DNA from 2 places in the Hominimerdicola alba 7 genome. Region 1 is predicted to be linked to the other one. Evidence: predicted binding sites of a transcription regulator. Region 1 holds the regulator's gene; the other holds the start of a gene.

Region 1 (16,384 bases):
CTGTTTGAGTACCTCAACTATACGTTCTCCCTGTGCAAGTCTGTCCTTGGTATCCTGGTCAAGATCTGAACCGAACTGTGAGAAGCTCTGCAATTCTCTGTACTGAGAGTACAGCAGCTTCAAGGGACCCGATACCTTCTTCATCGCCTTTATCTGTGCCGAACCGCCGACACGGGATACGGATATACCCGGGTTTACCGCAGGTCTAACACCTGAGAAGAACAGCTCTGTTTCCAGGAATATCTGACCGTCGGTAATGGATATTACGTTTGTTGGTATGTAAGCCGAAACGTCACCTGCCTGAGTTTCGATGATAGGCAGTGCGGTTATGGAACCGCCGCCGTTATCTTCATTAAGACAGCACGCTCTCTCCAGCAGACGTGAATGCAGATAGAATACATCGCCGGGATAAGCCTCACGTCCTGTAGGTCTTTTCAGCAGCAGTGACATTGTTCTGTACGCAACAGCGTGCTTTGAAAGATCGTCGTATACGCACAGCACATCCTTGCCCTGTAACATGAAGTACTCTGCCATAGCAACACCTGCATAGGGTGCTATGTACTGCAGAGGAGCCATTTCAGATGCAGTAGCTGATACTACTATGGAATAATCCATAGCATCATTCTTAGTCAGGGTATCAACGATATTTGCAACAGTTGATATCTTCTGACCGATAGCGACATAGATACAGATAACGTTCTTGCCCTTCTGGTTGATGATAGTATCAAGTGCGATGGTGGTCTTACCTGTCTGTCTGTCGCCTATTATAAGTTCACGCTGACCTCTGCCTACGGGTATCATGGAGTCGATAGCCTTGATACCTGTCTGAAGGGGTCTGTTTACTGATTTTCTTGTGATTATACCAAATGCGGGGCTTTCAACGGGTCTTGTCTCGTTTGTGAGTATAGCACCCTTGCCGTCGATAGGCGCACCAAGCGCGTTTACTACTCTGCCCAGCATAGCTTCGCCTACGGGTACGGATACTATCCTGCCCGTTCTTTTGACGTTTGAGCCTTCTCTTATGCCTTCTTCTGTACCCAGCAGTACGCAGCCGACGAAATCCTGTTCAAGGTTCATCGCCATGCCGTAAGTGCCGTTCTCGAATTCCAGCAGCTCGCCCGACATACATTTCTCAAGTCCGTTGACTCTTGAAATGCCGTCGCCCACCGTACATACAGTGCCGACATCGTCAAGCACTAGCTTGGTACGGTAGTTCTTTATCTGTGATTTTATCAGACCTGTTATCTCATCAGGACGTAAATTCATAATTTTCCGTTCCCTTCCGTATGTTTAAATGAAACTTCGCTTTTAAGCGATAGTGTTCGTTATCTGAGCCTTCAGATTATCCAGCCTTGTCTTTACGCTTGAATCAAGTTCTGTATTGCCGTAGCGCACTATTATTCCGCCGATAATGGACTTGTCGATCTCTTCGGTAAGTACGATGCGCTTGCCTGTTGTTCTGCCAAGCTTATCGGTTAGCCGATCCCTGAGCTCCGCGGTCATAGGCTGTGCGGTCACAGCGGTAACCTCCAGAAGCCCCAGCTTGTCGTTATACATCTTCCTGAATTCGCCGTATATCTCATCGAGCTTGTCTGCTCTGTTCTTTTCAGCGGTAAGGCACAGAAAATCCAGCAGCAGAGCGTCTATCTTATCTCCGAAAACTGCTTTGATGCTGTCAGACTTTTCCTGTCCGGAGATAAGGGGTGATGCCAGAAATCTCAGATAATCGGCGCACTCGCTGTTTTTCATCAGCGCTTCAAACTCGCTGTAATCACTGAAAACTTTTTCCAGTTTATCCTGCTCAGTACACAGCTCAAACAGCGCTGTGCTGTAAACCTTGCCAACTGTTTCCGCCATCAGTTTTCACCCACGTTATTGATGAACTCGCCGATCAGTCTTTCGTTATCCTGACTGCTCAGGTCTTTTTCAATAACAGCCTGTGCCGCCTGGAAAGCAATATCGGTGATATCGTCCTTTATCTTGTTTACCGCGATCTTCTTTTCGCGTTCTATCTCGCTTCTTGCCTGCTCGGTGATGCCCTTAGCCTCCACCTTGGCATCAGCGATTATCTCATCGCTTCTCTGCTGAGCCTTGCGGGTAGCCGCCTGGATTATCTTTGCAGATTCCTCCTTGGCGCCGCTTATGCGCTCCTCGTAATCCTGCTCCAGTTTCTCAGCTCTTTCCTTGGCTTCGTCCGCCTGTTTGTAAGTCTCGGCGACCTCGTTTTTCCTGTCTTCCATCACCTTGTTCACTTTGTTGAACAGGAAATGTTTCATGACCAGGAACAGTATAAGCAGGTTGAGCCATGTAGCGATGATCGTAGTGAGATTTACCGACAGGAAATCGGTAACGTCACCTCTCGCCAGTATCATTATGCAAAACCTCCCTTATATCAGAACACTGTACATATAGCTATATTACAGCTTGCCGATAAAGGGGTTGCCGAACATCAGTATCAGCGCAACAACGAAAGCATAGATACCTGTTGACTCTGCCATAGCTACACCGATGAACATTGTTCTTGTGCAGTCGCCCTGTGCTTCGGGCTGTCTTGCGATAGACTCGATAGTCTTACCAACAGCGTAGCCCTCACCGATACCGGGGCCGATACCTGCGATCATTGCCAGACCTGCACCCAGTGCAGAACAACCCAATACAAATGCCTTATCACTTAACATAATAAAAACCTCCAAAGTTTTGTTTACTTTATTTATCGCAGATATCCTGCGTACTTAACTTTATTGAAATACTTGTTATTCTTCAGCCGCTGCCGCAACGTTTACCATAGTCAGCGTTGAGAATATGTAAGCCTGTATGCAGCCTGAGAATAGGTCAAAATAGATACTCAGTACTGCGGGAATACCTACCTGCAATACACTGAATGCCCATGAAGCAAATTCAAAGTGCAGATGCAGTGCTGTTGAAGCAGCGCCCAGTGCCGAATACAGCAGTCCTGTTATTACCATGCCGCCCGCAACGTTGCCGAAAAGACGGAACGCCATAGATGCAGGTGTTGCTATCTCACTGATAAGGTTCAGCGGCAGAATGAATGCAACAGGCTGTGCGAAGCTTTTCAGGTAGCCCAGGAAGCCGTTTGTTTTTATCTTGGTGTAGGTTATCAGCACGAATGTGACTATCGCCCATGCGGCTGTAACGTTTATATCCGCTGTCATCGACCTCAGACCCACCATGCTTATCAGTGCGCCAAGCACTGCGGATACCAGCAGTGCGCCGATGTATGGGGCATAGTACATCATCTTTTCGCCCATAGATTGTTTTACCATGCCGTTGACGAAGTTCACGAACATCTCCGCGACTATCTGCCGCTTGCTCTCGGGCTTCTTTTTAAGGTCTTTTGTAAGCCACAGACAAAGCAGCGTCACCACTGCGATTATCAGCCAGCCCATTACTACCGTTTCAGTGAATATCAGAGGTCCTATCTCAAAGACGATCTTAGGACCGTCGCCCAATCCGTTCATAATTAGCTATCCTTTCCTGCCGAAAAACTGATCGGCTGTAAGTATTATCTTCGGGAACAGCTGAGGTATCAGTATCCCCGTAAAGTTTGCAATACCTGTATATGCGGCAGCGCAGCTCAATATCACAAGTGCAGTGCACCTTATAGCGTAGCAAATACGCATTTTGCGTACTGCTGACTTCCTGTCCAGCTTTACAGCACTTTCGCAGCTCCGTCCGAAGTACTCGAACTGGGCACACATAAATCCGTATCCCAGCACGAATCCCAGCAGCTGCGAAGCTTTGAATCCCCAAAACAGCGTTACAGCGAAGCAAAGTACTGTCAGTACAGCTCCCCATTTGTATATCATAAGCAGCAGCGGTCTTGTCACCGAGGTGTTATCCGAAAGCTTGGTTTTATCAAGGTTTTCCATGTATAGTACCTGCCTTTCGGTATCGGTTTGAAAAACACTCGCACATACAAATTTATTATATCATCTTTTCTCATTTTTTAAAAGGGGGTTTTAAGCTGCTTTGATAAGTTTTACAATTTGTTAATAAAATTCTTCCTCTTCGGGGGTATAATTTCTCAAATTTCGGGTAAAAAGCCTCTTGCAAAAATGACCATTAGTCATGTTTGTGACTATCATATCACAATAATTGATGTTTGTCAATGACGAAATGACCAATAGTCATAATCTATCGCAGGATATTCTGTGCTGTAATAGACAAAAACCCCGCAGATCTTTAGGTCTGCGGGGTGATGTTGTCAGTTTTTCAGGAATGTGTCCAGGTCGATAGGCCAGCTTTTCAGGTCAGGAAGTTCATCCAGTGTCAGAACGCGGTCGCTGCTGTATATCTTATCCCAAGTATCAAATGTGGTATACTGGTCAGAGAGCTGCTTGTTCTTTATGGCGAACTCTCCGTTCCAGGTCGCAAAGTATGACCATCTTGTGCCTTCATTGAATGCGGCATCGGGATCGAACATAGATCCGTTCTCGGTCTCGGCTATTATCTTGCTGCCCGTAGGTGAGCACTCCTTCAGAAAGTCGTAGTAGTATTTCTGTGAAGAGGAATCATGCTCATCGGGATAGCAATCGTAACCGACTATATCCACGTATTCGTCGCCGGGATACCAGCTCTGGTTCTGAGCGTTCCATACCCATATAAGGTTGTTTAAATGATACTCATTTACAAACTTATCGTACATGAGCTTGTAAAGCTCCAGATAAGCGTCCTTGCCTGATGCGCCCCACCAGAACCATGCGTTGTTTGGATATCTCGGGTCGCCTGCTGCTTCGTGCAAAGGCCGCCACAGTATAGGTATATCTGCATCAGCCAGAGGCTTCAGCTGCTCAGCCATATTGTCAAGCTCAGCTACTATAGCGTCATAGCCTTCCTTATCCTCGCCTCTCATGGCTTTGCCCAGGTCAAAACTTGTGCTGTCGGTATAGAAACCTCTCCACCAGGGCTGACCGTTGACTTCAAGGTATTTTGAGGGAGCGTGCCAGTGCCAGCAGAATGTTACGATGCCGTTGTGGTTATTGTACCAGTCCATAGCATATATAGGCACCATATCGCCGCCGCCTGCCTGGTGATCAACTTTGGTGGATATGCCGAGATTGCCCACATCAAGACCAAGCAGTGCAGGGGTCTTGCCTGTGCGCTTGTTTATCTCTATGAACTCGCGGGATTCGGGACCCATGTTGTCGCCCGAATACTGTCCCGATATGGTATACTTGCCGTAAGTTGCTCTCATGAAGCTGTAAAGTCTTTTTGCGTTATCGCTGGCGTTTGGATTGCACAGCTTATCTGTTACATCATACTGTGAAAGGTCTATGGGCGCAGCCGGAACGATCTTCAGCGTATCAACATAGATATGTCCCGTATCGGCACGTATGCCGATAGTATGGCTGCCGCCATCTATCAGGACGTTTTCTGCAGTTACTTCTGCAAATTTCGATTCGCTTGAGGTAAACTTTTTTACAGCGCTGCCGTCAACAGTTATAAGGTTATCCGAATTGACATTATCTGCAGCGATCTTCATTACGACATTATAGCTGCCCTTAGCGGGAAGCTCGATATCAAAAGTGATCTCATCGCCCTTGTCATATACTGCTACATAGCCGTCACCTGAAAAATCTCCTGCAAATGCCTTGTTCATGATCATAGCTTCATTGAGCAGAGTACCGGATTCTGCTTCCAGCTCAAGAGAAAAATCCTCAGGGACATCATAAGCCGAGGTGAAGTCCGAAAGGTCGAAATCACCGATGGTTTCAATGACATCAGGTTTCTTTTCCTCGCTGCTGTCATCAGCAGCCTTGCTTGCATTGTTTTTTTCAGAATCGTTCTTTTTTTCGGTGCTTTTTCCGCATCCGAAGAGTCCCGCGCTCATAGTAAGTGCAAGTGTGAGTGCGAGCATCCTTTTCATTTTAGTTTTCATTTTATATACCCTCCGTTTATCCATATACGTTACTTGTGTGAGTTCTGCATTTATCACTACCTTTCAAAAATTGTATCAGCATTATTTGTATACGTTATAGTTATGCGGCAGTGCCGCTTGTGTGACGTGTTGTTCATATCAGACATTATCCGCTGTAGGCGGAGTTATCTTGGTGTCACGCAGGAATTTTCTGTAAAACCATCTGGTGAATTTCATTGGAAGTATAAAAAGTATGAGCTGCAAAAAGCATGGCGGAAAGAAATCCCTGAAACCGATATAGCCTTCGATGAACAGTTTCCATCTCACCGCTATAAATCCTTTGGTGAGCCTCCAGCTGCGCCTTATCCTGGGCGTGCTTTCACTGACACGGTAGCGTACCAGCACCTCGGGAATATTCTGCCCCACTGCACCCCCTGCAAGCATCCTTACGGCAAAATCGTAGTCCTCGCACAGCTTCAGGTCACTGTAACCGCCGACTTCCAGCGCTTTGCTTTTTCTGAAAGCCACCGTCTGTCTGTTGAATGGGTTGCGGCGCTTGGAGTAGCTCAGTATATCCTTTTGTACAAGGGGTACTTTTTTCAGTGTAAGAGTCTTATCGGTGAGGTCATCGAATTCTTCTACGAAGCTGCCCACTATATCAAGCTCGGGCTTTACCGCAAACAGCAGCATCTCTTTGATGCATCTGTCGGGCTTGGAAACATCATCGCTGTCCATACGGACTATGTATTCGCAGCGGCAGGCTTTTATTCCTTTATTTACTGCCTTGCCGGCTCCCACATTCTCATCTATTCGCACTATCCGGAATATACCTTTGTATTCGTTCTGGAAAGATTTTACTATTACATCCAGAGCATTTGTCAGCTTGCCGTCGCATACCAGTACAAAATCTGAGGGAGGGTATGTCTGCTTCAGCATAGATTCGAGGCTCTGGTTCAGGTTTTCGGGAAGCTCTTTATCATAGACCGACATAAGAACGCTGTATTTTGGCAGTTCATACCCTGCCACATTCCTGTTTACACGTCGTGCCACAAATAAGCCCCCTTTCCCGGAATATTATCATCTATTAATATACTATGTATAGCATAATTTTATCATATACAGTAAAATTTGTCAAGATGCAATAAAATTATTACTTCATTTTCGCTCATTCAATGAAAAATGTCTATAATATTAGGCGCAGATAAGCTAAAAAAGCGGACACCCGAAGGTATCCGCCTGATAGAATACAATAAATTATAGGTCAAAGTCCTTTTCCTGTCATGGAAACGTGCTTGATATCCTTGGGAGTCATGAACATTCCCATTATGTAGGTATTCATAATATCCACATCCTCGGTGGTTATTTTTTTGCCGTCTATCCTCAGTTCCTTTACCGCAGTCTGACCGTCGGGTGCTCTGCCGAATACCATATTGTATTCTTTGCCGTCCTTGTCTACGCCGCGGAACGTTACTTTGTTCTGGCTGAAATCGAACCACCAGTGACATTCTTCAAAATAGCTGTCAAATGCATCGCCGTAATTGCTGCTTTCAAGCTTTATACTCTCATCGAGATTGAAATCGTAATTTGTATGTGAAACTAATAGTACCCTGCCTATCGCATAGATTACCATGCCTATTATAATAATAAGTATGAATTTGATCACGTTGGCAAGACCGTTGCTGATAATACTCCTGTTTGCCTGCTTGCCGCTTCCGGTAGTGGCAGAAAAAGGCACAGCCCTGTTATCCTTGCGGGGATCGTAATTATCGGGATGATGCTCTTTGCGGGCTTTTGCAGTGCCGTAATGCTCATCCAGCTTGTCCATCTGTCTTCCTGACCTGGTAGCGGCGTAGGGGGTCTGAACTACAAGTCTTGAAGGGGATAAACCATCCCGCTCTCTGTCTGAGGAAAACTGATTATGTCTGCCAAGTTCTGCGCCCTTAAATGCAGGCATTACCTTTCCGCATCCCGGACATATTTTGTCGGTGCTTTCAACACTTGCGCCGCAGAATCTGCAAGATATCTTCATTTGTCTTCACTTTCCTTTCAAACCCTGATCGGGGCTCAGATGTATCTTATGACCCCCACTACCCGACCGAGTATCTCGACATTATCCAGTATTATCGGATCCATCGTATCATTCTCGGGCTGAAGTCTGAAATGCCCTTCTTCCTTATAAAAGGTTTTGACTGTTGCATCGCTGCCTTCTACAAGTGCGACAACGATCTGACCGTTCTCTGCAAAGGGAGTCTGTTCAACAACTACCGTATCACCATCGAGTATCGCTGCGTTTATCATTGATTCACCGCGAACTTTCAGAGCGAAAAGCGGATTTCCGTAATGTCTTGCGGGCTGAAAGCTTATATACTCGCTGACATATTCTATTGCTGTGATAGGTGTACCTGCCGTCACTGTTCCTACAAGAGGTATCAGCATACCGCCGCCGCCCACCAGTTTTATGGCACGGTTCTGGTTATCACTTTTTTCAAGGAATCCTTTGGAAGTCAGGGTCTTTATATACCTGTGTGCAGTTGAGGTGGATTTAAAGCCGAAATGCGAGCATATCTCTCTAACCGTGGGTGGATAGCCCTCCTCGACCCTTTCCTTGATAAATTCAAATACATTGCGTTCATTGTCAGTGACTTTCATACGCTCCTCCTTTGCGGTCGCTGTGTCAGTCGCTCTCTCTCAATCTTTTTGCAAGCTTCTTCGCAAGCTTGTAAACGTCGCCGCATCCGAAGGTGATAAGTATATCTCCGTCCTCAGCGTTCTTCATTATATAATCGATACATTCATCGAAGTTCTTTTCCTTCTGCTCGGCAGTCTGCTTGTCAACTACCTCATGCGGTGTATCGAACCAGACAGCGTTCCTTGTTTTTTCGCCAAGCATCTCTGTGTATATGCCGTGGTCATTCTTTTCACGGCTGCCCATAATATCGGTTATAACTGAAATATCAGCTATCTCCAGCGCTCTGGCAAAATCATCCATGAGTATCTCTGTGCGCGAATAGGTAAATGGCTGGAACACTGCCCATACTCTCTTGAAATCAAGACTTTTTGCGGCTCTCAGTGTTACCTCGATCTCCTTGGGGTGATGTGCATAGTCATCGACTATGGTAAGACCTCTGACCTTGTCTATCAGCTGGAAACGTCTTATAGCCCCATGGAAGCTTGAAAGTCCCTTAGCTGCGGCTTCAAATGAGATGCCCGAATATCTTGCGGCAGCAAGTGCAGCAAGTGCGTTGAGCACATTGTGGTTGCCGGGGACGTTTATCTCGATCTCTCCAAGAGACTCACCCTTGAAAAATGCAGTGAACCTGGTCACAAGCCCTTTCTTTGAAATGATCTCTGCGGAGTAATCGTTTGCTTTGTTCCAGCCGAAGCTGATAAGCTCCTTGCCGGATATGCCTTCCAGTGCCTTGCGGGTATTTGCATCATCGCCGTTGTATATAACAGCGCTGCTTGCCATATCAGCGAATGTGTGGAAGCTTTTTATGATATTTTCTATATTCTTGAAATATTCCAGATGGTCTGCATCAACATTGAGTATTATCGCACAGTCGGGGTGCAGCTTCAGAAAATGATCCTGATACTCGCAGGCTTCGCAAACCATATCCTTTGACTTGCCTGCTCTTCCTGAACCGCCTATGCTTGGGAGCTTTCCGCCGATAACACAGCTTACGTCCTCACCTGCGTCAACGAATATCTGTGTGAGCATCGAGGATGTTGTCGTTTTGCCGTGAGTGCCGCAGACGCACAGTGCATTTTCGTACCATCCTGTTATTACACCGAGTATGTCCGCACGCTCGCATACTATCGCTCCGCTTTCTTTTGCAGCTATAAGCTCGGGATTATCAGCCATTATAGCTGCGGTATATATTATAAGCTCAGCACCCTCGATATTCTCTGCCCTCTGACCGAGAAATACCTTTATGCCCAGCTTGCGTACAGCTTCAAGAGTTTCTGTTTCGTTATTGTCCGAGCCTGTTATCTCATAGCCCTTTGCGTGGAATATCTGCGCCAGCGGATACATTCCGGAACCGCCGATGCCTATAAAATGAACTCGCTTTATTTTGCCGAGTGCTTCTTCTGTTAGTGCCGAACTCATAGTAAAGTTCCTCCTGAATGAAAACATTTATTCTATTATATTATACTACACTTTCGCAAAAAAATATTGACAAATTAAGAACATTTATTTGCCACGTGGTAAACATATTTACACAGAACATTTTTAGTTAATAATTTTACTTGGCATAGGCGGTATCAGATGTGTTTTTCTGCGTGCGTATGCATAATAAGAGAATTTAAACCGTAGTGCTTTCTGATAGAAAGCGTATACTCTGTTGTGCCGTGGTCATCAAAAAGAATACGTTAAAAGGATGTATCCTGTTTTTAAAGTAAACGTTTTCCAATGTACGAATGATAGGATATGTTAAGAAAAGTATAGTATATACTATTCAAATCCGCGGGCGGTGTGCTATAATGAATAATATTTCGGAAAAAAAGAGGATAGTTTAAGAAAGGCTACGGCCAGGGAGGAAGAATATGTTTCAGCTGAGATGGCTGTGGGCTAACCTGAAAGGCAGCCGTGCGGTCTATATCTGCGCACTGGTGCTTTCGGTTGTCTGCAACGGATTGTATATTGCCACACCATATTTTCAATCAAGAATAATCGATACTTTCATTTCAAATGAGAACGCTGCGGAAAACCTCCGCGATCACAGGGATCTGCTGCTGTGGCTGATAGTCGGAATGATAGGTATAACGTTCCTGCGTACTGCGCTTACCTATACCTGCAATATGTACTACGAAAAAGCATCGCAGTCTATGATATACAGGATACGTACTCACCTGTTCCGCAAGATAGAGAATCAGGATATGGATTTCTATGACCGTTATCGCACAGGTGACCTTATGACAAGACTTACAGGTGACCTGGATATGGTAAGGCACATGGTATCCTGGGTAATAAGCAACTGTGTATCCAGTATCGCGCTGTTTACAGCTTCTATGGTATACTTTTTTACCATAGATTTCCGTACAGCACTTTGCATCATGGCGATGACACCAGCCATATTCATTGTCACCAGACTGTTCTCGCGTCAGGCAGGTCCTGCTTACCGTAAGGTCAGGGAAACATCATCAGCACTTAACACCGCCGCACAGGAGAATATCTCCGGAAACCGCGTTGTAAAGGCTTTTGCAAAGGAAGACTACGAGATAGAAAAGTTCCGTCAGAAGGATGAGGAATACAAAGAATCCAACATAAAGGCGGCTATGGTATGGCTGAAATATCATCCTTTCATAGATATCGCTGCAGGTGCACTGAGCGTTATACTGCTCATGTGCGGCGGATATTTTATGATACGTCAGCATCTGACTATGGGACAGTATGTAGCTATATCAGGACTTTTATGGGCTGTAAGCAATCCCATGAGAAATCTGGGCACGTATGTCAATGACTTCCATCGTTTTATGGCATCAGCGGGCAAGGTCATCGAGATATACTACGAAGCACCGCGTATCGTTGACAGAGTGGATGCAGCTGAAAACAAGGAAAAGCTCCGCGGTGATATAGAATTCAGGAACGTTACCTTCTCAATAGGTGATAAGAAGATACTTGATAATGTCAGCTTCCGCATAAATGCAGGCGAGACCGTTGTCATAATGGGTGAAACAGGCAGCGGAAAGACTACCCTTGTCAATCTTATCCCGAGATTCTTTGACTGCGACAAGGGCGAGGTACTGGTGGACGGCAAGAATGTTCGTATGCATAAGCTCCATACCCTCAGAAGCAGCATAGGCATCGCGACACAGGATGTTCTCCTTTACTCCGATACCATAGATTCAAATATAGCCTACGGTGACAGTGATATGGAAGAAGCTTATGTTAAGCGCTGTGCAGAGCTTTCTGCTGCCAGCGAATTCATAGAGAAGCTTCCGGATAAATATGAAACTATCGTTGGTGAGCGCGGTGTGGGCCTTTCGGGCGGTCAGAAACAGCGTATCTCTCTGGCGAGAGCGATAGCTGTCAGACCTGCTGTGCTGATACTCGATGATACTACATCCGCGGTAGATATGGAAACAGAGCACTATATACAGCAAAGCCTTAACGGCGGACTCGATTTTGAATGTACCAAGATAATGATAGCGCAGAGGATATCTTCATCAAAAAATGCTGATAAGATAATCATACTCGAAAACGGAAAAATAGCCGATATGGGCACACATGAGGAGCTTATCAGACGCAAAGGCTATTACAGACAGATATACGAACTCCAGAGCGGCATAAACTGTGCTGCTGAAAGCGAGGTGACGGTATAATGGCAAGAAATAAGTACGATGTGGATGAACAGCTTGAAAAGCCTTTTGACTTTGCCCACCTGAAGCGTTCATACGTATACATAAAAAAATACAGGAAAAAGATGATACTTTCACTGTTGATAAGTATGGCGGCTGCGGTGTTCGGGCTTATGGGGCCGCTGATAACTCAGCGTGCGCTGGATGTCACTATACCGCAGAAGAATGTAAAGGAGCTTATGCTGCTGGGCGGTGCGCTGCTTCTTTGCACCATACTGGGTACAGTGCTCGGCAATATCCGCGGACGTATCATGACTGTTGTAGGTCAGGATATAATCTTCGATATCCGTGAGGATCTCTTTGCACATTTACAGAAACTTCCATTTACTTACTATGATGATCGTCCGCACGGAAAGATACTGATAAGAGTTATAAATTACGTCAACTCTGTATCGGATATGCTCTCGAACGGTATAATCAATTTTGTCATGGAGATATTGAATATGCTGTTCATACTTGTCTTCATGCTGATAGTCAGCCCAAGGCTGACACTGGTAGCGATGTCCGGTCTGCCCATATTTATAATGGTAATGTTTGCTATAAAGAAACAGCAGCGCAGGGCGTGGCAGGAGGTGTCAAACAAATCCTCAAATATGAATGCTTATCTGCAGGAAAATATCGTCGGTGCAAGGATAACTCAGGTGTTCACCCGTGAGGAGGAAAATGCTGAGATATATGATAAGCTGAACGAAAAATACCGCACTGCATGGATGAGGGCTGTAAAGTACTCTAACCTGGTATGGCCTGCTACGGATAATATATCAACTGCTATAAGAGCAGCTCTTTTCATCGTGGGTCTTCTGGTACTCCCGCGTGAAACAGTATCTCTCGGAGTACTGGCGGCTATGACGGGTTATGCTGGTCGTTTCTGGCAGCCTATAATGAATATATCAAATATAATGAACAACTTCATAAACAATATAGCTTATCTGGAGCGTATATTTGAAACGCTGGACGAGCCTGTCACAATTACCGACAAGGAAGATGCTTCTGAACTTGGGGATATAACAGGTCAGGTAAGCTTTGAAGATGTTACATTTGGCTACGAAGAAGGTATAAACGTACTGGAGCATCTTTCTTTTGATGTCAAGGCAGGCGAAAGTATAGCGCTGGTTGGACCAACAGGTGCCGGCAAATCGACTATAGTATCCCTGATATCCAGATTCTACGATATCAAACACGGCAGGATAACAGTTGATGGTGTTCCGATATCTGATGTTACATTGAAGTCGCTGCGTTCGCAGATGGGTATAATGCTTCAGGACAGCTTTATATTCAGCGGAACTATAATGGATAACATAAGATACAGCAGGCAGGAGGCTACCGAGGAAGAGGTACGTGAAGCCGCAAGAACTGTCTGCGCAGATGAATTCATCAGCCGAATGGATATGGGTTACGAAACTCAGGTAAACGAGCGCGGCAGTAAGCTTTCCGGTGGTGAGAAACAGCTTATAAGCTTTGCAAGGACGCTCCTCAGTGATCCCAAGATACTGGTGCTCGATGAGGCGACTTCTTCGATAGATGCCAAGACAGAGGCTCTGTTACAGAAGGGTATAGAGCAGCTGCTTAAAGGCAGGACATCGTTTATAATCGCACACCGACTTTCAACAATACGCAATTGTGACCGCATAATGTACATTGACGAAAAAGGTATACTTGAAAGCGGCACCCACGATGAGCTTATGGAAAAGCGCGGTGCATATTATGAACTATATACATCGCAGTCAGCGTAGAATCACATATTATAAAGACAGCCCGCGGCGGCTGTCTTTTTTTGCACAAAAAAACTTTGCGGCTTAGTGCAGAGTTACAGCTGATCTTTTATACATAAAAAAGACAGCCGGTGTTATCCGACTGTCTTGTAATTATATCAATTTTATCAGCTCAGGAGCTTCTTGCCCTTTACGTGAGCTGCGATCTTGGAAAGATCTGAAACGTTAACGCTGCCGTCGCCGTTTACATCAGCTGACATGAAGCGAGTGCTGTTGATCTGCTTTTTGCCCTTGATGTGAGCTGCGATCTTACTGATATCTGCAACGTTTACTGTGCCGTCGCCTGTAACATCACCGGGGATATAATCATTCAGTGTAGATTTATCAGCAACCGTAAGTGTGATGCTGGCAACTGCTGTGCCGTTAGCGTTTGTGACTTTGATAGTAGTAACGCCCTTGCTCTTGAATGTTACCTTACCAGTGTTGTCAATGACAGCAACTTCAACATCGCTGGAGGACCAAATGAGGTTGTCAGCAGCTTCTTTGCCGCTTGCAGTAGTCTGCTTGCAGCCGAAGGTGTAGGTCTTATCATTGATAGCCAGCTGAACGCCGCCGGTGAGGACATTGCCGCCCTTGGAGATTATTTCCAGCTTAGCAGCTGCACGGTCGTTATCAATGAATGTTACCTTTGAAGTGTTTTTACTAGCATAGGCCTCTGCGGTAGAGCCGGTGGTTCCGTACAGTGTGATCTTGCCCTTGTCTTTTGCGAATATGACCTTATTTTCAGGGAAAATCACAGAGCCGTTCTTACCGAAGTCAACGCCCTCAAGGCTATGGCAGTCATTGAATGCCTTTTCTTCGATGTATTGCAGACCTTCATTGAGTACAACGTTTTTCAAATTACTGTTTACACAAGCATAAGACTTGATGGTTTTAACGGTACTGGGTACAGCGTAAGTAGGATCCTTCTTGTTGATAGGACGATTGTAGAGGATCGTCATATCTTTGCTGTAAAGTATGCCGTCAACACTCTTATAATTGGGGTTGTTTGAATGTACTCTTATAGCTTCAAGAGGAGTATAGCCGTTCTCCTCGACCTTAGCGTTTCTGAGGTCGATATTGAACATTGACATAGACAGCGATGTTGCTGATGCAGGAATATTGATCACCTGCATACAGAAGTTGTCAGCGAATACCTTGTCACCGATAGATGTCAGGGATTCGGGGAGGGTATATTCGCCGCTTTTAGCGGAAGTTGATCCGAAAGTGTGCAGACGGTTACACTTAGAGAATGCGTAGTCATCAAGCTTGGTGAGAGAACTCTCGGGGAGTAATACTGTCTTGAGGTTGGTATCATTGCTGAAGCAATACTTTGGTATCTCTATAATGTTGGAACCTGAGAGGTCAACTGAGATCAGTGACTTATTATCTGAAAACGTGTATGAGCCAAGGAGTATCTTGTCGCCGTTGGCAGGGGTGCCTATGGTCACCTTTGTAAGTGCTGTCTTTGTGAATGCGTGAGAATTGATCTTTGTAAGGCTGTCAGGGAATGTGGAATTTGCACTGCCACCCTGGTATGTGAATACAGCCAGCTTCTCATCGCCGTTAAAGGCACTGGTGTCGATAGTAGCGAGTGCGGATCCCTTTTCCCAAAGTACCTTTTCAAGCGTTTTGCATCCGCTGAATGCGCTGTTGCCTATAACCGTAACGTTCTTGGGTATGAAAGCTTCTGTAAGGCTTGTGCAGTTCTTGAATGTGGAAGCGTTAATTGTATCTATATGCGAGAATGCAGTCTTGCCTTCTTTGGTGTGAGGCATACTCTTCAGAGATGAGCAGTCTGCAAATGCTGAGTCACGTACCTGCTGGATAGTATCGTTCATGATAACGTCTTCCAGTGCAGTACACTTCTGGAATGCGGAGATACCGATGGTGGATACACTGCCGAGGAACTGGATGTTCTTAAGAGAATTACACTCAGCGAAAGCATAACTGAATATATCGCGTACACCTGTTGGCATAAGGATAGTGTTGTTTGCGTTTCCGCCTTCATTTGAACCAAGCAGACCTTTACACTTATAGAATGCTCTTTCACCTAAAACGGAGAACTGAGAATTCTTGGCAAAGTTTATGTACTTGATAGAAGGACAGTTTTCAAAGCTGCTCTTCTGAACACCGCCGAGAGATGCAGGGAACTGTATTGTATAAGGAAGTACAGTCGCATCACTGGGTGTCAGTGTTTCAAGAGAAATGCAGTCCTTGAAAACGCAGCCACTGGGAGTAGATGACGGCGATTTTTCATTTTTACCAAGTACAGCCAATTTCTTGGATACTACTACGTTCTTCAGTGACTTGCAATCGCAGAAGGTGTTATCATAGAGAGTAGTTACTGCATCCGGTATCTTTATGCTCTGCAGAGAATTACAAGAGTAGAAAG
Region 2 (16,384 bases), 180 kb from region 1:
GCAGTGAGGAGTATTACGAGAGTTCAATGAAGATACTTCATAAATCGGGGATACTTCTTGACGGCATTCAACGCAACAGGGACGGGTTTGAGCGCTCCGGCAAAGCTTATCTTGATGTAATCTCTACTGATATGGCAGAGGTTGTAAAGGGTGCTGGAATAATATGCGTTGCTACTACTTCCTGGAGACATGAAGCTATGTTCAGGCAGCTGATACCTTGTCTTGAAGACGGACAGGTCGTAATGGTATTTACAGATAACTGGGCAAGTCTTCTGCTAAGAAAGATGATGAGAGAAGCAGGCTGCACTAAAGACGTTATAGTTGGCGGATGGTCTTCTGCTCCTTATGGTACAAGAATTGAAAAGATCAATGATTACTGGCTGCCTCATGTTGGCGTAAAGTACAGAGCTATCAGCCTCAGAGGTGCTGCTATGCCTGCAAAGGACAGCGATGATTTTATTGAAGCATCCAGATATCTTCCGGCTATGGACAGTGTTACACAAGGTGATGGTCCTGTTAAGGGTGATACGATCCTGGATATTGATTTTGCTAATGTAAATCCGGTTATCCATGTCCCGGCATCTGTTCTTGGTGTATCAAGTATGGAGAACTGGGTACTTGTCTACGGAAATGCACCGGAGACATATTCAATGTATTCTCACGGACTATGCCCTTCTATTTGTGAGGTACAGTATCAATTCTTCAATGAAGAGATAGCACTTGCAAAGAAACTTGGTGTCGGATGTCCGAGGTACAAGAAGCAGATGTTCTTCTCCAGAAGAAGTGTTCTGACGCAGGAGTATATGGGTCTTGATAAAGACGGAAACGATAATGTCGTTTTTCCGCTTGATCAGCCTTCCGATGAGGGAAATGTCGGTCCGAACAACATAAATCACAGATACCTGACAGAGGATATCCCGGTAAGCTGTAAGCTGTATCATGACCTTGGCGTTGCATACGGAGTTCCGACACCTGTCATTGACGCTATGATCATTCTGGGCGGTGCATTCCATCAGACTAACTATTTTGTTGATGACAGATATACGCTCGATTATATCGGTATAGGCGGAATGAGCATTGAGGAGCTTAATGATTATCTGAGAAACTGATGATCCTGCGTTCGATTTGAACGACAGTGTGCTGATAGTATAAAGTACGACAAAAACTGAAAGGCTGCGTGCTCGTAAGGAACACGCAGCCTTATAATTATGTTTGATTCTGTTTGGATCCGTTTAAATATGTCAGACCCGATCGTTATAAGCAGATAAGCTCTTTTCTTGCGAGAGTCATATTCTCGCAGCCGTTATTTTTTACAACCGCGAAGTCCTCTATCCTCACACCGAACTCACCTTCAAGGTATATGCCCGGTTCAATGGTGATAACGGAATTTTCGGGTATAAGTGCCTGAGAAACAGGTGACCCGTAGGGTTCTTCGTGTATCTCAATACCTACACCGTGACCCAGTGAATGTCCGAAATTATCGCCGTAGCCTGCAGCGGATATGATATCTCTTGCGGCAGCATCAAAGTCCTTGCCGGAGATATCCGCTTTAAGTGAGTCTATGCCTGCCTGCTGGGCTTTCAGGACTATGTCGTAAACCTTGCGCATCTTGTCGGCAGGTTCGCCCACGCATACTGTCCTTGTCATATCGCTGTGATAGCCGTCAACAACTGCGCCGAAGTCCATAAGTACGAACTCGCCCTTCTGCACTTTTCTGTCCGAGGGCACACCATGAGGAAGAGATGTATTTGGACCGCTCAGCACTATCGTATCAAAGCTGAGAGCTTCCGCACCGTGGGAAAGCATGAAATAGTCCAGCTTCAGCTGCATTTCGCGCTCTGTCAGACCTTCTTTTATATAGCCCAGCATGAACTCGAAGCCCTGTTCGGCTATGCGCTGTGCGGCTATCATTTTTTCTATTTCGTCAGCAGACTTGACCATGCGCAGTTTGCGTATGGTACGTCCGAAACGTCCGTCGCCCGGTATCTCAGCATTCAGCTGTTTGCGGTAAGATGCCAGTTCGCTGACGGTACAGGTTTGGCTGTCTATGGCAACTGTCTTGGTACCATGCTTTTCAAGAAGCTCGTTTATCTGGACATATTTTTCACTGCCTCTGGCTTCAAGCAGTACTTCACAGTCCTTTACTGTCGCGCTGGCTTTTTCGATGTACCTGAAATCTATTATCAGATAGCTTTTTTCAGGGAATACCAGCAGTGTTCCTGCACTGGATCTCATTCCCGTAAAGTAACGTCTGTTTATATCGTCAGTGATGATGCCGCAGGTACCTTCGTCGAGTTTTTCCTGCAGGCGTTCAAGCCTTGTCATAATTTACACCCTCGTTCTATTTAATAAGAATACAGCTCATAAGGAAAGTACTCAATACCATTCAGGCTGTCCGCATTTATGTTGAGTGCTTTCATCAATGCAGCGATCTCAAATGTCCAATATCCGAAATAGAGCTTTTCCTTGGCTTTATGTGCATCATACCAGTAAGCGTGGGAATGGCTTTTATACCATTTTTTCTGCAGGTATCCTATGATGCCGCCGGTATCATTTTTGCAGATCATTTCCCACATATCACCGTAAATATCGGGATATTTCAGAGTATTACAGTCAGGCAGCGCATTTGCTTCCAGGCACTCGATGATACTGTCATACCCGACATTTTCCTTTATCAGCTTTGTGACTTGATATATGGTATCATTGTCCGCTTTAAAAAGCACACACAGGGACAAAAAGCGCAGACCGTCATCATACGAATCAGTATCCAAACTGTCACTGACAGATCGGATCAGATCCGTGAATTCGCTTTTCAGCTTATCGATCGCATACCCTCTCGAATATTTAGCGATCAGCAGACCTGTCCTGATAGAAAACAGCTTTCTTTTCGCTGGTATTGTAAACGATGTGGTCTATACTTGATTTTCCCAGCAGGATATAGTCGGTTATATCCGTCATATCCCTGAAAGATGAGTTGAACCGTATTATATCCATGCTCTTTTTTCTCGGATATTCGGTTAGGAACTCTTCATCATACACCCCGCAGATACTGCGTCCATCATATGACAAACCATTTGTGTGGTGCAGAAATTCTATATAATCATTGGGTAAACCAACTTCAAATAAAGAATAGAATTCTTTATCTGCGTCGTTTATCTTTTCCTGTGTCGGCTTTTTGTATGCAGCCGTATCGGGCAGTTTTGAAAGAAATTCTGTATACGTATTATTCAGCCTGTTCGCTCCACTTATAATTGAGTGCATCAACTGCCATGAGATAAGAATACTTGCCGAAACCGCTTATCTGTCCCACGCATACGGGGGCTATCACGGACTTTTCACGGAATTCGTCCCTAGCGTGGATATTGCTGAGGTGTACTTCTACCACGGGTATCTTTATAGCGGCTATGGCATCGCGGATAGCGTAGCTGTAATGGGTATACGCGCCTGCGTTCAGCACCACACCGTCGAATTTCTTTCTTGCAAGATGCAGTTCGTCTATTATCTCACCCTCATGGTTGGACTGGAATACCTCACAGTGGATGCTGTATCCGAGCGCGTGCGCAACTATCTCATCGTTTATGCTCTCGAATGTATCAGTGCCGTATACTCCGGGCTCTCTTTCGCCCAGAAGATTGAGGTTCGGTCCGTGTATCACAAGTATCTTTTTCATTATGTTCCTCTTTTCTGCCGTCCGTTATTCTGCGTTGGACGGCTTTGTTATTTCAAGCTCGATATAGCTGTCTATCTCACCGCCGCGGACGAAGAACATATCGTATATGCCCTCGGTGGCTTCATCGGAAGCCACGCACATTCCGCCAAGATCTCCGTGTTTTTCTTTGTCGGGCTTGTTGCCGTAGTCGTTGGCGAATCCGCCTTTTTCACTGAGTTCTTTCAGCTTTTCCTCGGTGAGTGATGACATATCGCCTACACTGTCCTGACGGCATATATAGATGTTCCAGCCGTCATCGAGATCGGTGTCGATGTACATCTCAAATACTTCGTCAAGTTCAAAATCGGATATAGCGACTTCCTTTGTGTAGCCTTCCTCTGCCATCTCCTCTATATCGGGTGAATTGCGCCAGGTGGATTTTGATTCGAGTATCAGCCCTTTTATCGCCGAGGGCTTATCCTCATACATATCCTTCAATACACCCAAGGTATCCTCTTCGCCTTCTGCAGCAGATTCATCATCCTTAGCTGCGGAAGTTTCCTTGTCAGCTTTGCTGGCTGTCTGCTTTGGTTTTTCCTTATTGCTGCAGGCAGCAAGACAAAGTGCAGCTGCAAGCAGCGATATCACTAATACTATTTTTCTGTTCATATCCTGTCACCATCCATATATTGTTTCAAGAAAAAAGCCGACGGATATTGACTCCGTCGGCTGTCTGCTTTTTACCAGTACATAAATACAGGCGTGTCTAACGGAACGTTGTTGTATATGTACTCTGCTGCATCGTATGGCAGATTTATACAGCCGTGGCTGCCCCATGTTGGAGATTTATACTTATCTCCTCCGAAGACTCCTCCCTGCCAGGAAGCATCGTGGAAACCTATGCCTATGGTGCTGAAATAGTTCCAGAACTCAACATAAGAAGCGTAGGACTGTCCGTCCGAACTGCCGACCAGTGTCTTGCCGCGCTCCTTCAGCCAAAGCTTATATACTCCCGCAGGAGAATTTCTGGATTCGCTTGGATAGCCTGATACGAAATCGCTTTCCATTTTCATCTCGCCGTTTTCATAGTACCATAGATGCTGCTTCGCGAGATCCACATCGAAATAGGTATCGCTGAAATCCGATTCGGCAGTGAGCCAGTCGGGGTTGCAGGTATAGCTGTAAGTCGAGTCGGGGTTGACATAATATATAGCTTCTGTCCTGCTTGATTCGCAGTTCTTTATGCTTTCTATGATATAGTCCGTCATAGCGTCTTTGTTAAGCCACCATCCATAGCAGCCTGCGCCCTGGGGTACTGTTATCGCGCCCCTGCTGGTAGATACGAATTCTCTGTCTTTGCCGAAGGTATCATATTTGCTTGCTAAACGATTTACATACTGCTCGACCTGATCGCGGTCTACCTCCAGGGAATTTACAGGATCGTCTTCATCAAAGCCTATCCATTTCGTAATGGTAAGACCGTCAATCTTCTCAGTGCCCTGGTGAAAATCGAATACAATTTCGATACTATCCAGATTGTTGAGCTTCTGGCATTGTTCATAAAGGTCATCTGCATGGATCTTTGCTTTTTTGTAGCAGTCAACCGAGCCGATAGCAATATCAAAATTCATATTATCAAGTTCGCTTTCGACGTAATCGAAAAGCAGCTGTATCTTGTTTGTATCTATGGTATCGCCGTCTTCTTCGTTTACAACAACGAAACTGCCGCTGTCGCTGCGGGTTATATAAGCGTCCTTTGGCGGCTTGGCTTTCTGATTCTTTATAAGCTTGTGCGCCAGCAGATTTTCCAGTTTTTTCTTGTCGTAGTGGAATGAATTCTTTATGGAGTATTCATCCTTTTCAAACTTGGCATTGAGCCACTTGCCGTGATCCTGACCGTTATAGTACTTGTTTATAAGTTCCTCTGTATTATCGACGTAGCCTATATCTTTCAGCGCGATATTCATCCCTGAGCCGTCCCTTTTGGTAATATAAACAGTTTCCGGGATGACGGACTTCTTTTTTAACTCTGCCAGAGCCTGTTTCTTGTCCATTCCGCCCACATCAACACCGCTTATGTAAGTGTTGTCGAGAAAGGTGTCCTCATAAGCTTTTCTGCCTATGATAAATACGCCGCCTGCCGTTACAAGACCTGTCAGCAGTATGCACGTGCAGATCAGGGCTGCCTTGGTCGCGGTCATCTTTTTCTTTTTCTTCTTTTTGACCTTTGCGGCCTGCTTTCTGACAGCGGATGTATTTGTGCTGCTTTTGCTGCCTGCGGACTTTGCAGTGCGACTGCCGCTGCGCTGTCTTTGTGCGGTACTGTTTCTGCTGCCTGATGAACTGCCTGTGCGCTTTTTACGCGGATATCTTTCTCTCGCGGCAGAGGCATAAACAGTATCGAAAGCATCCTCGCCGAAATCCGTCACGCCCCTTACAGGCTCGGGATCATCACCGAAATTTTCTGTCATGGACATATTCCTGGCGATCATTCTGGCAAGATCTTCTTTTCTCGTCTCCATAAAAAAGAAACTAACCTCCTAAATCTTAGAAACTCATTTACACTCTCCTCTGTACTTACGCGTACAGAAATCCATTTTTATTATACAACATTTTTTTATCTTTTTCAAGAACTTTTTGAAAGTTTTTTCAATAGTGATCCGGGTGATGCTGAGAAAACCAATGATTGTTGTATCGGGGAATTTAGTAACAAAACGCTATGTCGGATGATATCGTTACCAATTGTGCAAAATCTCTAATAATCGACATTGTTAGCCGATAGGCATTCTAATCGGCAAGTGATTGACAAGAGCAGTTTTTTAAGTTATAATTTATGATGCAGGAGTATGATAGAGTTAACGAAACGAGGGCGGCCGGGGGGCTGTCGAGGAAAGTAAAGGAGTAAAAATATGTCTATCTTCTTCAACATACTGGTCGCGATAGGCGGACTGGCGATGTTCATGTACGGTATGAAGACCCTTAGTTCGGGTCTTGAAAAATCTGCCGGCGGACTTATGGAAAAGATACTTGCAAAAGTATCGGGCAATATCTTCACAAGTATATTCTTCGGCGCTGTTGTGACTGCGGCGGTGCAGTCCTCGACTGCGACTACGGTAATAGTTATCGGTCTTGTTAATGCGGGACTTCTGAAACTCCGCGGCGCGGTGGGAATAATCATGGGTGCGAATATCGGCACGACCATGACAGCTCATATACTCAGACTTGCAAGTGTTGGTGAATCTGACAGTTTTCTGATAAACCTTGTAAACCCTGTAAATCTTTCAGCAATTCTGGCGATAGCGGGCATGGGTATAATAATGTTCTCGAAGAAGAACAAGAAAAAGACGGTCGGCGAGATACTGCTGGGTGTTGCGATACTGTTCACAGGTATAACCACCATGAAGAACTCTATCGGACCTCTTTTCAAGGATCCCGATACGGTTCAGAAGATATTCAGTCTGCTGAAGAACCCTGCGCTTGGTATACTGGTCGGTATAGTCGTAACTATCTGCACACAGTCCAGTGCGGCTGCGGTAGGTATACTACAGATAATCGCAAGCGGATCGGGCGGCGCAGTACTGTTTGCATCGGCATTTCCGATAATCATGGGTACAAACATAGGTACCTGCGCGACACCTCTGCTGTCGTCACTGAAATCTTCCAAAAACGCAAAAAGAGCGGCACTGCTGCACTTTTACTTCAATTCCATCGGTACTATACTGTTCCTGATAGTGATATACGCAGTTCAGTTCACTGTGGGCTGGTCATTCTGGAATGAAGGATTCGATGACGGTGACATAGCAAACTTCCATACACTGTTCAACGTTATCGTGACTGCGATATTCATACCCTTTGCAGGTGTACTTGAAAAGCTTGCCTGTATCACAGTTCGCGATAAGCCAGGCGAGGAAGAAGACGTATTCTCCAAGGAAGATCTGCTGGACGAAAGATTCCTTGTTACCCCGAATGTTGCTATCGCACAGACAAGGGAAGCGGTCGTTCAGATGGGTATATATGCCCGCAAGAACTTTGAATCTGCCTGCATGATGTTCGATAAGTATGACATGAGGGAGATAGAGAAGATCAACGAGCGTGAGGAACTGCTGGACAGGCTTGAAGACCGTGTGGGTCAGTACCTTATCAAGCTGAATGACTGTAAGCTCAACGAGGACGAGGGACGAATGGTAACTACCCTATTCCACCTGATAAGCGAGTTTGAACGTATCGGTGACTACTCGGTGAACCTCTGTGAAACAGCAAATGTGCTTTATGAGGAAGAAGCACACTTCTCTGAAAGGGCTAACTGGGAGCTCAGTGTAGTTCACGGCGCTATTTCCGAGATAATCGGTCTTGCAATCGAAGCAACAAAGACTATGGATATGAATGTACTGACTGAGATAGAACCTCTTGAAGAGGTGGTAGACCGCCTGGTGGAAGAACTCAAGGCGGTACATATCGACCGCTCAAAGAACGGTCAGTGTCCTATCGAAGTCGGAATACATTTCCTGGATATACTTACCAATGTGGAGAGGATATCCGATCACTGCTCAAATATAGCAATATATCTTATCTCGACAAAACAGCAGTATGAGACCCTTAAAAAGCACGAATATCTGGACGAACTGCACAAGCACGGTCCCGAGACCTACGAGAAAAAGCTCAAAGAGTACAGTGCAAAGTACTCACTTGAAACACTGGCTTAGGCTGAATAATAAAAACCGAATAAGTATCAAAGCAGGTATGCGGAATTCTGTGGCTGTACAGAGTGAGTGTGCCTGCTTTTTTGCGGATGAATGGCAGTCAGTATCAGAGAATAAATGCTCTGCTCAGACGTTTGTTTGTGATCAGCAGAGTAGTTGACGGCAAAGGTCGGAATGCCTGTAATTAACGAAAAATCTCTTGACATAACGCTCCTTACGATGTATAATAGTAAACGATTGTTCGCATATTATTTCTGTGTTTTTTCAGCAGGGAGGTTTGGTGTTCGTGGATAGATTCCAACTGGTTTCGGATTATAAGCTTTCCGGCGATCAGCCTGAAGCAGTGGATGCTCTGGTAAAGGGCGTAGAATCGGGTATGAAGGAGCAGACGCTTCTGGGCGTTACGGGCTCGGGCAAGACTTTTACTATGGCTAATGTTATCGAGCGGTTAAACCGTCCGACCCTTGTACTTGCTCATAACAAGATACTTGCGGCACAGCTTTGTTCGGAGTTCAAGGAGTTTTTCCCGAACAATGCGGTGGAGTATTTTGTAAGCTACTACGATTACTACCAGCCCGAAGCCTATGTTCCCAGTACAGATGTGTACATAGAAAAGGACAGTTCTATTAACGATGAGATAGATAAGCTGCGTCATTCTGCTACTACGGCTATAACCGAAAGGCGGGATGTTATAATAGTAGCCAGTGTTTCATGCATATACTCCCTTGGTGATCCGTCAGAGTATAAGTCCATGGTGGTAAGTATACGCAAGGGAGCTGAAAAATCACGTGATGAGCTTATTGCGGAGCTTGTGAAGATACAGTACGAGCGAAACGACATCAATTTTGTAAGAAATAAGTTCCGTGTAAGGGGCGACGTGGTTGAGATATTCCCTGCGGATTCCACGGATAAGGCGCTGAGAGTCGAGTTCTTCGGAGATGAGATCGACCGTATATGCGAGGTGAACGTGCTGACTGGGGAAGTGCTCTCAACGCTGAATCACGCTGCTGTTTTTCCTGCATCTCATTATATCGTCGGCCGCGAGAAAATGCTGGATGCTATCGACGAGATAAAGGAAGAACTTGCTGAACGTGTGAAATGCTTCGAGGACAGAGGTATGCTGATAGAAGCACAGCGTATACAGCAGAGGACGAATTACGATATGGAGATGCTGGAGGAGATAGGCTTCTGCAGCGGAATAGAAAACTATTCCCGCGTACTGGCAAGACGTTCAAAGGGTGCTGTACCTTTCACGCTGTTTGACTTCATGCCGGATGATTTTCTGCTTATGGTGGACGAATCTCACGTTTCACTGCCGCAGGTAAGGGGAATGTTCGCAGGGGACAGGGCGCGTAAGCAGACTCTGGTGGATTACGGTTTTCGTCTGCCCTCGGCACTGGATAACCGCCCTTTGCAGTTCGATGAATTTTACGAGCGCATAAATCAGGCTATATTTGTATCAGCTACCCCGGGACCCATAGAAAAAGAAAAGTCGCAGCAGATAGTGGAACAGGTGATAAGACCTACAGGACTTCTCGATCCGCTGATATCCGTAAGACCTACCGATGGTCAGATAGAGGATCTGCTTGGCGAGATAAACAAAAGGGTAGAGAAAGGTCAGCGTGTGCTTGTGACTACGCTCACAAAAAAGATGGCTGAAGATCTTACTGCCTATCTGAAGGGCTTTGATGTTAAGGTGCGGTATATGCACCATGATATTGATACCATTGAGCGTATGGAGATAATACGCGATCTTCGTCTGGGCGAGTTTGATGTGCTTGTTGGTATCAACCTTCTGAGAGAGGGTCTTGATCTGCCCGAGGTTTCACTTGTTGCGATACTCGATGCTGACAAGGAGGGCTTCCTGCGTTCGGAAAGTTCGCTTATCCAGACCATAGGCAGAGCGGCAAGAAACTCGGAAGGTATGGTAATAATGTATGCCGACAGCGTGACACGCTCGATGGAGAGTGCCATACGTGAGACTGAAAGACGACGTGCTATACAGGAAAAATATAATGAGGAACACGGCATAGTTCCCAAGACCATAGTCAAGGATATAAGAGATGTCATTGAGATATCCACAAAGGAAGAAGCGGAGTATTCCGCAAGACAGGCTGTGAAGCTTTCGAAGGCAGAACAGCAGAAGCTTATAGATAAGCTGACCCGCGAGATGAAAGAAGCTGCGAAGCTTCTTGAATTTGAGCACGCAGCATTCCTGCGTGACAGGATAGCTGAACTCAAAGGGGAGAAAAAGTGACCTGTGGATGGTTAGGAATGGATAAATATGAAAAGGGTTTTCTTTAAAGCACAAGGCGTATATAGTGACTATATTGATAGTTTCATTGATGACCTGAATGATAACGGCAACGCAGAAGTCTCATTCTGTGCTAGTATACAAGGTCTTTATTATGCTTTTATTGAGATGGATAACTGATATTAAACGGAGTTGATAAAATGCCCATTAACGAAATAATCATAAAGGGTGCGAGGGAGCATAACCTTAAAAATGTGGATCTTACGATCCCACGTGACAAGCTGATAGTTATGACGGGGCTTTCGGGATCGGGTAAGAGTTCGCTGGCTTTTGATACTATATATGCGGACGGTCAGAGAAGATATGTGGAATCACTGTCCTCTTATGCAAGAATGTTCCTGGGGCAGATGGACAAGCCCGATGTTGACAGTATTGAAGGGCTTTCCCCTGCGATATCCATAGATCAGAAGACTACATCGAAGAATCCGCGTTCAACTGTGGGCACTGTTACGGAGATATATGACTACCTGCGTCTTTTGTATGCGAGGATAGGTGTGCCACACTGCCCTGTTTGCGGACGAGAGATAAAACAGCAGACAGTCGATCAGATAGTCGATCAGCTGATGGCGCTGGAAGAGGGTACCAAGATACAGCTTCTCGCTCCCATAGTGCGTGGAAGAAAGGGTACTCACCAGAAGGAGTTCGAGCAGGCTAAGAAGTCCGGCTATGTACGCGTGAGGGTGGACGGCATAACCTATGATCTTTCGGAGAATATAGAGCTTGAAAAGAACAAGAAGCATACTATCGAGATAGTGGTTGACAGGCTTGTTATCAAGGAGAGCGTAAAATCGAGACTGACGGATAGTATCGAAACTGTGTCCGCGCTGACGGGCGGACTTGTGACGGCTGATGTTATCGGCGGCGAGGAAATGACGTTCTCGCAGAGCTATGCCTGCCCTGAACACGGAGTGTCCATAGGGGAGCTTGCACCCAGAATGTTCTCGTTCAACAATCCCTACGGTGCCTGTGAGAAGTGTACGGGTCTGGGAGTTTTCAAAAAGATAGATCCCGACCTGATAGTGCCGAACAAGAATCTATCCATATCCGAGGGCGCTATCAAGGCGAGCGGCTGGAACGTTTCTGACGATAGCTCAATAGCCAATATGTATTTCAGGGCGATATCCGATGAATACGGCGTGCCGCTGGATAAGCCCGTCAGCGAACTGACAGAGGAACAGCTCGACCTGTTCCTGTATGGTACAGGCGACCACAAACTTCATCTTTCACGCGGCAGCAAGTTCTACAAGGCGGAGTATGATTCAGCTTTTGAGGGAATAATCCCCAATCTGGAAAGACGTTATAAGGAATCGAACAGCGATTGGTCAAAGGCTGATATCGAATCGAATATGAGCGAGGAAGCCTGCCCTGCCTGCAAGGGCAGAAGACTTCGTTCCGAGAGCCTTAGCGTGACTGTGGGCGGACTGAATATTGCGGAGCTTTGCGATAAGTCTGTTGTGGCAGTTCTGGGATTTCTTGAAAGTGTTGATCTGACAGAACGCGAAAAACTCATAGGCGAGAGGATAATCAAGGAGATAAAGGACAGACTGGGATTCCTTGCCAGCGTGGGTCTTGAATACCTGACACTGTCCCGTTCTGCGGGTACGCTTTCTGGCGGCGAGAGCCAGAGAATAAGGCTTGCTACGCAGATAGGTTCGTCATTGGTGGGCGTGCTTTATATCCTTGATGAGCCGTCTATCGGTCTGCACCAGAGGGACAATGATAAGCTGATAGCTACGCTGAAACGTCTGCGCGACCTTGGCAACACGCTGATAGTGGTCGAGCATGACGAGGATACCATGTATGCCGCTGACCATATAGTCGATATAGGTCCGGGAGCAGGCATACACGGCGGTGAAGTCGTGGCGCAGGGTACGGTGGAAGATATCAAAGCCTGCGAACGCTCGATAACAGGGCAGTACCTCAGCGGAAGAAGAAAGATACCCGTACCGACAGAAAGGCGCAAGGGCAACGGTAAATTCCTGACAGTAAAGGGTGCTAGGCAGAACAATCTGAAAAATATAGACGTTAAGATACCGCTGGGAACTTTCACCTGTGTTACAGGTGTATCGGGCAGCGGAAAGAGTTCATTGGTGAACGAGATCATCAACAAATACCTTTCTGCAAAACTTAACCGCGCGAAAGTAAGGGCGGGAGAGTTCGATAAAATGGAGGGTGTATCCCATCTCGATAAAGTAATAAATATCAACCAATCCCCCATAGGCAGAACACCGAGATCGAACCCTGCGACCTATACAGGCGTTTTCACCGATATCCGTGAGCTTTTCGCCCAGACACAGGACGCGAAGATGAAAGGCTACAATTCGGGAAGATTTTCTTTCAACGTAAAGGGCGGACGATGCGAAGCCTGCGAGGGCGACGGCATAATCAAGATTGAGATGCACTTCCTGCCTGATGTGTACGTGCCCTGTGAGGTCTGCGGAGGAAAGCGGTATAACCGCGAAACTTTGGAAGTAAAATACAAGGGTAAGAGTATATACGATGTACTGGAAATGACAGTTGAGGAAGGTGTGCAGTTCTTCACGAATATGCCGAAAATACAGCGCAAATTGCAGACCCTTTACGAAGTAGGTCTGGGATATGTGAAGATAGGTCAGCCTGCGACAACGCTTTCGGGCGGTGAAGCACAGCGCGTGAAGCTTGCGACTGAGCTTGCAAAGCGTGCGACGGGACGCACCATATATATCCTTGATGAGCCGACAACAGGTCTGCATACGGCGGACGTTCACAAGCTGATAGAAGTTCTGCAAAGGCTTGCCGATGCGGGAAATACTGTGCTTGTGATAGAGCATAATCTCGATGTTATAAAGACAGCTGACCACATAATCGACCTGGGACCCGAGGGCGGTGACAAGGGCGGTACAGTGGTATGTACAGGCACACCCGAGGAGATAGCGGCTTGTGAGGAGAGCTATACTGGTCAATATCTTTCTAAATTCATAATTCACAATTCGTAATTCATAATTGTTGGCAGGGCAACGACGAAGTTGGATAAGAATGCCAAGGAGAAGAGCTTTTCGCTAAAGTTCCGATTTCGCGACAGCAAATCTGTGTCCCAAACAAACTACGCCGCGAATCAAAGCGCGCGGTCAAGCCTCGCGCTAGCAGGCTTGCGGGGAGCCACAGTCAGCAAGGCTGACTGTTAGGGGCAGAGCCCTCAATCACCAAGGAACAAAACTAAAATGCACAGCGAACTATAAAAGCAAAACAAACTACCGACCAAATAAAGGCGCGGGCAATACCAAAAAGTACGAGCGTATACGACCGTATGCACTCGTATTTTTTTGTGCGTGATTATTGTCCGCGCCCGAAATCGGACAGCGAAGCGAATCCGATTTCTCGCACCGTCAGGGGCGACCCGATACCGCAGGACTGTCGTTACCATTAGCTTGGTACGGCTATTTTTATATGACAAAAAGGGAGTTATGTGAAAATTTGGAGAAAATTTTATATAAGTATTGACAAAATGAGTGAAATGGTGTAAAATTACACCATAGAAGCAAAAAGATACTATTTGGGGGAGTTTTAATGATACTCAAAAAACTGCTTGCAATAATGACCGCGGCGGTGCTGGCTGTTTGTGCGGCGGGGTGCGGGAAAAATACTGAAAAAGCGCCAAAGCACTACATGGCGGCAGATTATGAACTCGATGACCCTGCACAGCTTGATGACTGGCAGATAAACGTGCTGAAATCAAAAGGTCTGCCGACGGATTACAATGAGCTTAAAATCGGTCAGCGGGATTCGATTTACCGCATGGGAATGATGCACCGCTATCTGGTGGATAAGTACGGCATTGAGTTTGAGTATGCGGGCTATTATCAAAGTGGGTTCGGGCAGAAAGAAGAACTCATTGTAATGCCCGAAGGTGCTTATGAGAACGACAGCAGAAGCATAGTTTCTGTACGGGAGAAAGACGGGGAGTTTTCTGATAATTACGGAGATTATGAAGTGTTGATGTATATTGAAAATATGTACGAAGAACACGCAAAAGAGTTTTTCAAATCTGACAAGATCAAAGCGATAGCAGTTTCAGTTAATGATAATCAACTTGGTTACAGCCATTTTGATGAAGAAGAAAATTTTCACAATGACTTGGGAATCAGCGCAGTTGTTATAATTTCCGATGAGATATGTGACAGAGAAAAATGTGAAGAATACGCTGATGACTTAAGAAAATATCTCGGAGAGAGAGAACTAGTTGGGATAACAAGGATTTCTGTATTAAAAAATGTAGATGTAAGTAAAATAAATAATAATAATTTAAAAGATTATCGTAACGACAACTATATAATAGACTTAGATCTTGGACGAGATTCTGATGGAAAGACGGATATTTTGTATTTACATGAAGATAAGCATATCTATTATGATGAAAAAGGTAATATAATCGATAAATAGACAGAGGGGTGATAAAATGAACCGTGATGAATTCATCAGTATGATGAGCCGGAATCTTAAACTGGTGAGGACGGAGTTTGAACTCAATCAGGATAAAATGGCGCATTGTCTGGGGATATCGAAGAAAACTCTGGTGGAGATAGAAAAAGGAAGAACTCTGCTGGGGTGGACGGGTTCGGCGGCGCTGGCTGTCATATTCTCGGACAGCAGTGTTTTGCAGAATGCTTTCGGCGGCGAAATGAGTGACCTTGTAAAGGCGCTGGCTTTCGATGATACAACTGTCAACTTTCGTCAGACACATGGCGGCAAGGTATGGTGGAGGCAGATAGAGACCACCGATAAATGGAAGATACAGCAGAACTATATATCACAGCATTACCGCCTGCTGACAGCGGGCGACAGGTGCGTGTATTCCTCATTCCATCTGGAAAAGGTGAAGAAAGCGGCTGAGGAATATGAGCGGGGATTGTGACAGGCGAAGATGATCTCGGGAAAAAGGAACATCATTATAAGACTATCCCTCGGATTGCCTGTATGTGCGGCAATGACGATATTCTGGGCGAAAGTTATGGTAAGTGCCGAATACGGCGGTATAGCTTTTTTCAACTCAGGCGGAGATTATATCGCAGCCGCGATTATACTGCCGATAGTGTACATTATCTTTTGCAGGGTTATGGCAAAAAAGCTTCCTGTTGAAAACGGAAAGTGGGACGCTGGTTGCTGGGCGATGATGTTGATAGTTTATCCTGTTGCGACGCTGATTTGTAATTTCGTATCGTAAAAGCGGACAAAAATAAAGCAGAGAATTTGTGCAGAACGACACCATAAAAAGAGAGCAGACAAAACGTATATTAAAAGTAAGGGCTTTTAATAGCAGAAAAGTTCAGGAAAAAGCCCTGTCATCTTGAATATTTGTTAACGATATGTTATAATACAAATAACAAATGATTTTGAAATACTTTCCCCGTAACAGGGGCAAAGGGGTGAAACTATGGGAACAGTATTATTTATCATATTATGGGTGCTCTCGCCTATCATATTGCTGCCTATGTGTATCAGTTATTCATTGAAACGCAAAAAAATTGAGCGCTTCATAGATCAGCTGTACAGAGAAAGCAGGATATCCTCGAAAGAGAAGTTTGAACTTAAAACAGAGAGGGAGACTAACAGCAGGACGCTTTATAATATGACTCCCGTGCAGAGAAATGAAGGTTACTTCTTCAAAGACGAGGCACGTAATACTTACGGGCAGAAAGGGCTTCAGGACAGTGCGGGAAATGTCGGGTATGTTCCGCAGCCACA

What was found. The regulator LexA, encoded in region 1, represses DNA repair genes until DNA is damaged. The targets are predictions, from matches to a motif close to CNAACANNTGTTNG.
Region 2: uvrB (excinuclease ABC subunit UvrB) is a predicted target of LexA. The motif match lies at 8,477-8,490, and genes of this name have one in related genera.

Annotation. Positions count from the first base shown of each region.
Region 1 covers NC_014833.1:301,343-317,726, forward strand. The annotation lists gene atpA (F0F1 ATP synthase subunit alpha) at 1-1,266, opposite strand, end outside; gene atpH (ATP synthase F1 subunit delta) at 1,309-1,857, opposite strand; gene atpF (F0F1 ATP synthase subunit B) at 1,857-2,372, opposite strand; gene atpE (ATP synthase F0 subunit C) at 2,418-2,678, opposite strand; gene RUMAL_RS01495 (F0F1 ATP synthase subunit A) at 2,754-3,479, opposite strand; gene RUMAL_RS01500 (hypothetical protein) at 3,486-3,890, opposite strand; gene RUMAL_RS01505 (glycosyl hydrolase) at 4,226-5,899, opposite strand; gene RUMAL_RS01510 (glycosyltransferase) at 6,038-6,928, opposite strand; gene RUMAL_RS01515 (zinc ribbon domain-containing protein) at 7,140-7,907, opposite strand; gene lexA (transcriptional repressor LexA) at 7,943-8,527, opposite strand; gene murC (UDP-N-acetylmuramate--L-alanine ligase) at 8,553-9,986, opposite strand; gene RUMAL_RS01530 (ABC transporter ATP-binding protein) at 10,424-12,202, shown strand; gene RUMAL_RS01535 (ABC transporter ATP-binding protein) at 12,202-13,971, shown strand; gene RUMAL_RS01540 (leucine-rich repeat protein) at 14,118-16,384, opposite strand, start outside.
Region 2 covers NC_014833.1:480,193-496,576, forward strand. The annotation lists gene RUMAL_RS02250 (NAD/NADP octopine/nopaline dehydrogenase family protein) at 1-1,109, shown strand, start outside; gene RUMAL_RS02255 (aminopeptidase P family protein) at 1,255-2,325, opposite strand; gene RUMAL_RS02260 (PoNe immunity protein domain-containing protein) at 2,346-2,897, opposite strand; gene RUMAL_RS02265 (YrhA family protein) at 2,845-3,261, opposite strand; gene aroQ (type II 3-dehydroquinate dehydratase) at 3,224-3,670, opposite strand; gene RUMAL_RS02275 (hypothetical protein) at 3,695-4,318, opposite strand; gene RUMAL_RS02280 (L,D-transpeptidase family protein) at 4,390-6,171, opposite strand; gene RUMAL_RS02285 (Na/Pi cotransporter family protein) at 6,559-8,352, shown strand; gene uvrB (excinuclease ABC subunit UvrB) at 8,636-10,606, shown strand; gene RUMAL_RS21630 (hypothetical protein) at 10,634-10,783, shown strand; gene uvrA (excinuclease ABC subunit UvrA) at 10,804-13,638, shown strand; gene RUMAL_RS02300 (hypothetical protein) at 14,210-15,082, shown strand; gene RUMAL_RS02305 (helix-turn-helix transcriptional regulator) at 15,099-15,554, shown strand; gene RUMAL_RS02310 (hypothetical protein) at 15,564-15,863, shown strand; gene RUMAL_RS02315 (hypothetical protein) at 16,074-16,384, shown strand, end outside.